2 regions of the Cohnella boryungensis genome follow, and region 1 is predicted to be linked to the other one. Evidence: riboswitches for the same ligand, from Rfam matches in the RefSeq annotation. Region 1 holds a riboswitch; the other holds the start of a gene.
What was found. Region 1 has a riboswitch for cyclic di-GMP ahead of ACFO1S_RS12400 (PilZ domain-containing protein). Riboswitches for the same ligand answer to the same signal wherever they lie in the genome.
Positions count from the first base shown of each region.

Region 1 (4,215 bases):
AAATAAAGTCTTTTGGTGGATATTCGGTTGTCTGAAAAAGCGGCGATATGGTAAAATCAAACATGTCCTACCGCGTGTTTGAATAAAGCCCTTTTATGAAAAAGGTGAATGCCTTGGGAACGCAATGGATTGATTTTTCCCTCTTTATTTTGCTCTTTATCTTATTTGTTTGCGTCATCGCAATGAATAGAATTACGACGACTCACAAGGTTTATTTGGCCTTTCACTTTATTATGATGCTGTGGCCGCTCGGGCAATTTTCGGTAAAGCTTACGGACTTCCCCGACGTTCAATTGTTTTTGATCAACCTGTCGTTCGTGGCTATGGGGATGCTCGGACCGGGATGGCTTTTCTTCGTCTTCTTCCTGACGAACAGGTCGCTGCAGTTGAAGGGCCTTCGAGTATTCGCTTATATCGTTCCTGCGGCGCTTTGCGTAGTGGCGGCATTGTGGAACCCCGACGGACTATTCATGACCCCCGTCGGGGACAATTACGTTGAGCGGGTATACGGGCCGTTGTTCTGGCTGCTCGTGCTCGTCCAATTCGCTTACCTGTTCGTGGCGCTGATGAACATGTTCCATGCGCTGAAAACGGTCAGTTCCATTAACTTGCGCAAGCAACTTGCAACCGCTTTAATCGGCATGTTCGTGCTGACGGGATTCGGCCTGCTCGATGTGATGGTGAACGTGCTGCTTACGGAATGGCTGCCCGTGATCCCCGGAATGCTGGCGCTCGGCATTCTGCTGTCCGATCTCTGCTTCGTCATCGCCATCTATCGCTATGGCATGCTGGACATTCTCAGTCTCGCCCAAAGGGATATCATCGATCATATGACGACCGGCGTCATCGTGGTGGACGAGAACGACAAGGTGCTCGAAGTGAACCGCGGCGCTTCTCCGCTGGTGCAGGTTGTGCAGGGGGAAACGTTCGAGATGGAGAGATTTCTGGCTCCGCTTCAGGTGAGGGGCGAGGTCTACGAGTTTCTATATCGCTACAACAATCATCCGCAAGAGAAAATGCAAATGGAGTTCTCCATGCAGGACCCCGTCGGCCGGCATATTTCGATTCAAATCTCGCCGGTGCTGGACAATCGAAAAACCTTGCTCGGCCGCATTATTACGTTTCATGACGTCAGCGAGCTTCGCAAGCTGGTCGTGGAGATGAATCGCAAGAACGAGGCGCTGCACGAGCGGAACCTGGAGCTGATCACGATTCAGGAGGAGCTGTTCCGGGTCAACCAGAAGCTGGAGCAAATGGCCGTCACGGATGGGCTGACCGGATGCTTCAACCGCCGGTACCTGATGCAGCAGCTGGAGCATGAAGTGCTGCTGAATATGAGATATCAGATTCCATTCTCCATCTTCCTGTTCGATATCGATCATTTTAAGCAAATCAACGACAAATACGGTCATCTCGTCGGGGACGAGGTCATTCGCAGCACGGCCAACATCGTTCGTTCGATGCTGCGCAGGACGGACATTCTGGCGCGCTATGGGGGCGAGGAGTTTACGGTATATTTGCCTCATACCAATCGCGAGCAATCCGAGCTGCTTGCAGAAAAAATCATGCAGGCCGTGGGGGAGAATCGCGTAGATGCGGGTTCGGAGAAGGTTCATGTGACGATCAGCATGGGGGTTCTGTCCGAATCTAGCGAGGATTTGCGGTTCAACGATCCGAAGGAATACTTGCGCGAGGTGTTCTCCAGCGCGGATTCCGCCCTGTATAAAGCGAAGAACGAAGGACGCAACCGCGTCGTGATGGCCCTATAACGAACGGGGAGGGTAGGGGCTGTCCGGCCAAAAAAGAAGTTACGTCCCTTGTCGAAATATGGTACAATCGACGCAACAGACAATGTGATCGAGGCAAGGGCAAACTTGCTGAAAAGCAGGGACGCAAAGCTACAGGGTCTAATGTCCACAGGACGATGACAGCCTGGCTGCCGGTTGTCCCTACATGGATGAATCAGGCGAAACAGGCTGTCCCTATCGGGATGTGCCTGTTTTTTGGTATCAGGATCAAGCAGAACGAAAGGTGGTTGTGGCGGAAATGTCTCAAGCAGGCGACAACAATACCGGATTATCCGATCTGGAAAAGGATTTGCTGCCATTAAACGTGCTGCTGCACTGCCGAACCGTCGTAGAAGGAAAAAACTTCGTTACTACCGGCGTCATGACCCATGTGGAAGGCGAGCTGTTCGAGGTAGAGCTGCATGAATTTGACCAGTTCGAGCTGGGAGAGCCCGTCAAGCTGACGGTGTATTCCCCGGCGGGCATCCAACCGATGTCTTCGATCGTCTTCGCCAAATACGAGGGAGCGATCGCGGTTCTCCAGCCGCCTGACATGCATAAGCGCTTTAAGGAGAGGCGCGAGCATCCCCGGGTCGACATCGAGGGCAGCGCCGAGATCGTGAGAATATTGAACGCGGCGGGGGAAGAGATGCCGCTCGGAGACTCCGTCAGCCTCGCCGTTCATGATATCAGCATCTCAGGGCTCAGCTTCTCCGGGCCGGAAGCCCCGCACTTTATGAACAAATCAAGGCTGACGGCCAGAGTGGAGATCGGATTTGCGTTCGAATGCGAGCTGGAGATTGTCCGGCGCGAGCGTCAGGATAATCTCCTCCATTGCGGGGCCAAAATGCACGTGCTCGAACCCGAGATGCTGCGTCCGCTCCGCGCCTTGATCCTGCGTCAGCAGGTTCAGAAGAACGCGAAGACGCGTCAAAGCATAGGCAAGAAACGTACATAGCCGGCACTGCCCGATCATCAGCAGACCGGCCGAGCACAAAGTTGGGCGAAGCGCTGGGAAGCTGTCCGGAGAGTCAAGCTCGAATGCCGCATACACTGGAGCAAAAGCGGCAAAGGAGTGATGAATGGATGGCAATCCTGTATCCTCCGCCACCCAAAGGAGACTCGAAGCGTTCCCGCGTTCTGAAGCGGATCAAGCTTTCTTCCAGGAGCAGGCGGATTATTAGCGGACCCACCTTTAGCCGATTGACCGTCGTTTGGGTTCAGAACAACGGCGTGCCGTTCGATACGACGGGATTTTTCGCCCGCCTCTCGCGGGGCGGCGTTCTGGTCAGCACGGCCAGCTTTGATCGTTTCGGAGTCGTTCGATTCAACAATATCCGCACGCTGACGAACGCCACGTTTACGATTAGAGTATTCAACTTCAATGGCGTGCTGTTCCGCACGCGCACCATTCCTGCGGGCGTGCAGACGTTCGCGATTATTGGCTGAGTTCCCGACATACAAGACGTTGAAAGAAGGGAAAGGCACCGCATGCGGCGCCTTTCCCTTCTTTGTCGGTATGGCGATCAGCCCCCGAAGGCGTCGCGAAAAGCTTTGGACAGCCGATCCCGGTCGACGCCCCACAGCTCGGCGATGTCGCCGCAGATTTCCTGATCCCACCAATCGGCGAGCAGCTTGCGATTGCTTCGGTTTTCCGCGATCCAGATCAGATGGCCGATTACCCGCTTGTAGTAAAGTTCCTCGGCTTGCCGAACGAGAGCTGCGGGAACGTGGCGCTTCAGCCTCTTGAGGGTGCGATAGAGCTCGTTGGAGCACGTTCTGCGGATGCTGCGAGGCGTCGGCAGGGCGGAGGAATGCTTTTCCTGAAACATCTTCAAAGGCTTCACCTGCCTTTCTTTTCCCACCTTATGCACAGGAAAAGAAAGAGGTCACCTTATTTATTGAACGACGAGATATCCGACCATCGGGCCTCCGGACTTCGGATCGGCATGCGTCTGACAGACGATAGAATAGATGCCGGCTTGTTCGGGAGTAAACCGGACGACCGTCGTTTTGCCTTTGTTGATAGTGCCGCTGATGTTAAGCCCCTCGATGACGAAAGGATGGGATTGCCCGTTGATACCCGAAATTCTCAGCTCAACGGGTACGCCCTTCTTGGCCACGACGGTGCCCGGAGAGAAGAGATACGTTTCCAGCTTTTTGCCGCTGTCGGAGGTTGCCGTGAATTCTCCGGTCACGAGATGGAACACCTGCGCGTTCTCGCCGATCGGCGCCGTGGCCGGCTTCGTCTGCTGCCAGCCGATATAAGCGCCGGCAAGGATCACTACTGCTGCAATTACTGCGTACAACTGAATTTTTTTGCGGTTCAGGATCACGATTTTATTCATCACGTTCGCTCCTCTTCAACTTTGTCCACCTATCGCAGTCTATGCCGGGGCCCGTCCGGTCATGACAAGCCTGCAACGAT
Region 1 covers NZ_JBHSED010000020.1:23,401-27,615, reverse strand. The annotation lists gene ACFO1S_RS12405 (histidine kinase N-terminal 7TM domain-containing diguanylate cyclase) at 96-1,769, shown strand; cyclic di-GMP riboswitch class I at 1,858-1,944, shown strand; gene ACFO1S_RS12400 (PilZ domain-containing protein) at 2,047-2,745, shown strand; gene ACFO1S_RS12395 (hypothetical protein) at 2,874-3,236, shown strand; gene ACFO1S_RS12390 (dehydrogenase) at 3,314-3,619, opposite strand; gene ACFO1S_RS12385 (cupredoxin domain-containing protein) at 3,686-4,135, opposite strand.

Region 2 (4,215 bases), on a different contig from region 1:
GTCCAAGCAACTTCCTTATTTAAGCCAGGTGAGCAAGGAACGCACCTTCAGTTATGCTCAGATCAAGGCAACGATACACAATAATGGCTTGATGAGTAAGGTTATCCCGTTCGTTCTCTTCTTGATCGAAGCGATTATTTTATTCCTCGCCATGTCGAGGATAATCGATTCTCAAAGAAATCAAGTGGGTATTATGAAGGCTTTGGGTGTACACAACAGAAGCATCATGCTTCATTACATGGGATACCCCGTGCTCGTAAGTATTATCGGCTCCATCCTGGGATTTGTAATTGCCGAATTTGTATTTGTGCCGTTAGTCACCGCATCGAATGCAAAAGCCTACTCTCTGCCCGGCATTCAATTCACGCTGTCTTGGTTATCGATCATTCCCCCCATCCTTTTCTCGAGTGTTTTTGGAATGCTATCCTGTTACTTAAGCGGGAGAGCCCTATTAAAGGAACGTGCGGCACAGGCGATGCGTCCCAAACCGCCAAAGAAGACGAAAAAGCTATTCATAGAAAGAGTTCCGGGGATTTGGAGTGCGATTTCCTACAGCTACAAGCTGATTCTGAGAAATATATTCCTGAACAAACAGAAAGCTTTAGCGAGCTCAGTTGGCGTTGCTGTAAGCACGGTTTTAATCATAACCGCTTTTGGCACACAAACCTCCTTGCAGAAAGTAGCTGACCAAGTTGAAGACGTATATACCTATGATTTAAGAGTAGATTATAAGATCGGAGCCTCTTCTGATACGGCAGAAGTCCCCTCCGGGATTAAAAATCGTTATTCTTTATCCACCTTTCCTGTTGAGTTCATCCACGAGGATGAGAAAGAAAATGCTACCTTAGTCGTTACGGAAAAAGAAAACAATCTCATTCATTTCTTCGATGACAAGGAGAACAGGATCGCTTTGGCGGATAATGGCGTGCTAGTCCCCCAATCTTACGCCGACAATTATCGGATTAGAGAAGGGGATACCATCCAATTAAAGTTCACGTCGCCGGAGCTTAAAAATAAAACGGTAGATATGAAGGTATTAAAAATAACGACACAGTATTCGAATCCGTCGTTCTACGTCACCCCCGATTATTTGGAGAGCTTTGGGCTGGAGTACAGTCCAACCTCGCTTGTAGTCGAAGCCAATAGCTCTACAGATCTTATAAGCGTTCGCAGCTTCTTTGAACAAGATCAATATGTAGATACGATATCAGATAAGAATTACCTTAAGAAAACAGCTCAATATATTTTGAAGCAAAACAGCTTCATATTTATCATGTTTATCGTCAGTGCCGTCGTTCTCTCTTTTGGCGCGATCTATACGATCTCTTCCATTAACATATATGAAAGGAATCGCGAGCTTGCAACCCTTAAAGTACTAGGCTATCAAAAATATAAAATAAACAGGCTTATATTTACGGAAAACCTCATCCTGACCGCCTTTGCGGTAATTGCGGCTTTGCCGATAAGCGGCTATGTATACAGCTTTGTTGTTCAGGCACTGTCTAGTACCCATCAACAAATCCCGGATAAATTAAATATATTCGTACTTGCGGTCTCGGTTAGTCTAGCCTTCATGCTTACCATTCTGTCTAGCTTATTGCTAAGAAGAAAAGTAACGAAAATCAATATGATCGAGTCTTTGAAGAGTGTGGAATAGTGGGGGAATTGAGGGAGTAGCTTGATATTTCTGAAGAATGAATCCTTATAGGACTTAAGGGGATTAAGCCATTTCGTGTGCTTAACCCCTTTTTTATTTGAAATTATGTCCTAAGGCAACACATTTTATAACTTTAGTCTCAGAATACAGAATAATTTAGAAGATACAAAAAGGAGAAACGTGGAAAATGTCGAATTTCTGAGAGGGTAAATATTCCTAAGTATACTAAATCAACCTTTTAATCAAGGCCATTTGAACTGAAAAAGGCAAACCTGTTCGAAAGACAGGGACGCAAAGCCACGGACCTTAGGCATCGGTCGAAAGACTGATTGCTATGGCAGCCGGGTTGCCTGCTCTAGTGGTCTTTTTATTTTTTCTCCAATGTCCTATTTCAACCATAAAAGGGGAATTATGAAATGGAAATTCGATTCGTATCCAGATTGGCTAAGGTATTATGTTTCGTCTTGCTTGTAGAATTCATCGTTCCTTTATTATGGAGTTCTCCGACTTATGCATCGTCCGCATCGCCGGATGTCAGCATTCAGTTCAGGTCGCCATTAGCCCCTGCAACGGGTGCGTACATACCCGATTACGGGGAACCTTACGGAGAACGGAACGGATACACGTACGGATGGAACTTCGATCATACTCCCTATTCGGTCAATGAGGCCGTATACGGTTCTTCGTTGCTGGATTCAGCTATCGGCATACAAGCCGGAGGGCAATGGGAAATTGCATTGCCTGCTGGCAGCTATGAGGTAGAAATCAGCGTAGGCCATGCCGTGTATGGCAGTACCACTACGCTCCAGGTAGAGAATGTGACGTTCTGGGATCACGCCGAGCTCCCGGCCGGCGGACTGGACAAAGTGAAGAAGCGCGTTCAATTGAACGACGGCAGATTAACCCTGAAGGGAGATCAAGCTAGCCCTTCGGCCTTCATCCATACGATAGAGATCACGAAGGACGTTCTGGCTAATCGTCCGACGCCGTTGCCTTATATCGGGTTGCCTGCGGAGATAAACAAGGTGCCCGGAGACAAGATTATTTTGTCCGGCTCGCAACGCAATGAACACAATGCCATTCCGTCCGTCAGAGTGAAAGAGCTGGGTCAGGCTATTGATAACTATATGAATGAACAAATATCGGTAATGGAACAACGAATTGCTACGATGGAGCAACAGGCCGAATCCTGTGCGGGTTGCAATGCCAGCGACCTGGAATCGGCGATTCTCCGCAGTCCGAACGAATACGTCGTGATGAAAGCGGGGCATCTGAATCTGGATGCTTCCGCGACGTTTGGCTCGCCATCCAAGCCAGTCTTTCTTATCTTGGACGGTTTGAATACGAACCGGAATCTAACTCTTACCGTATACGGAACGTTGGCGGTTAAGGGAAATCTGAACGCGAATACGAATCTGACGCTGCACCTGAATGCACCCGATCAACCGGCAGCAGCCGAAAAAGGGGATATATGGGTCGGGGGTTCGCTTCATTTGAATAACAATTCCGCTGTGCGAGTGGCAGGCGATTTTATAGCGGGAAGTCTTATCTATAACAACGGCCAATTGAACGTCCAGGCCGATCGGCTTCTTGTTGCCGACAGTATGCATATTAACACCCAGGTAGATATGACCATTGCACAGGAAATGCTCGTTGGCAGTTTGGTATCGAATAACCAAACGGCGAACATCAGAGTAAGCACAGGCGATGTATTCATTCGCGACGATATTCACGTTAATAATCATTTGAGCATTCAGACCGGAGGCGTCGTTGCGATCGGCGGCAGCATCACGGCGAATCAGAAACCGACCATCGCCACCGGCACCAGCGTGGTCGGCCAAACGAAATTGCATTACAGGGTCAACGGATTGCTCGCAGAGTATTATACTGAACCGAATTTGACTGGCGATCTATTCATCGTGGTGGACGAGAACGTAAATGTGAGCAACAAACTGCCGATTGCCAAGCCTGGTCTTAACGACGGCAATATGTCGGTGAGATGGACGGGGCAAATTACTCCTTATTTCACCGAGATGTACGAATTCGAAATGGATGTTCGCGGCGGGGTCAAGCTGTGGGTGAACGGCGTGCTTCTTATAGACAAATGGGAGGCAACGGGGAACGGCAAGTATTCCGGATCGCTTGCGCTTGAAGCCGGAGTCGATTATGACCTTCGTCTCGAATATGCCAATCGCGGGGGACAGCCTCAAGCGATCTTGAATTGGGCCAGCGAGTCCGGGACGAAGGAGGTCGTGCCGCAGAGCCAATTGTCGCCGTTCGCGATGCCGATGCTGACGGCGACCGCGACGGAGAACCTCGTGAATATCGCATGGACGACCGCCTTCAATGCGACCGATTACGAGTTAGAGGTAGATGGGATCATCTACTCGTTGGGCAACCAAGCCGCCTATACCCACGCTCCGCTGGAACCGGGCACTTTGCATAAGTATAGAGTCAGAGCGATCAACGGCGATATTAAAGGAGTTTGGTCGATTCTGCAAGAGGTGTGGACGTTACCGGATGTACCAGCCAATATACTGCTTCAATCGACAAGTAAC
Region 2 covers NZ_JBHSED010000036.1:100,972-105,186, forward strand. The annotation lists gene ACFO1S_RS17415 (ABC transporter permease) at 1-1,657, shown strand, start outside; cyclic di-GMP riboswitch class I at 1,913-2,011, shown strand; gene ACFO1S_RS17420 (fibronectin type III domain-containing protein) at 2,074-4,215, shown strand, end outside.
Region 2: another riboswitch for cyclic di-GMP. It lies ahead of ACFO1S_RS17420 (fibronectin type III domain-containing protein); the one in region 1 lies ahead of ACFO1S_RS12400 (PilZ domain-containing protein).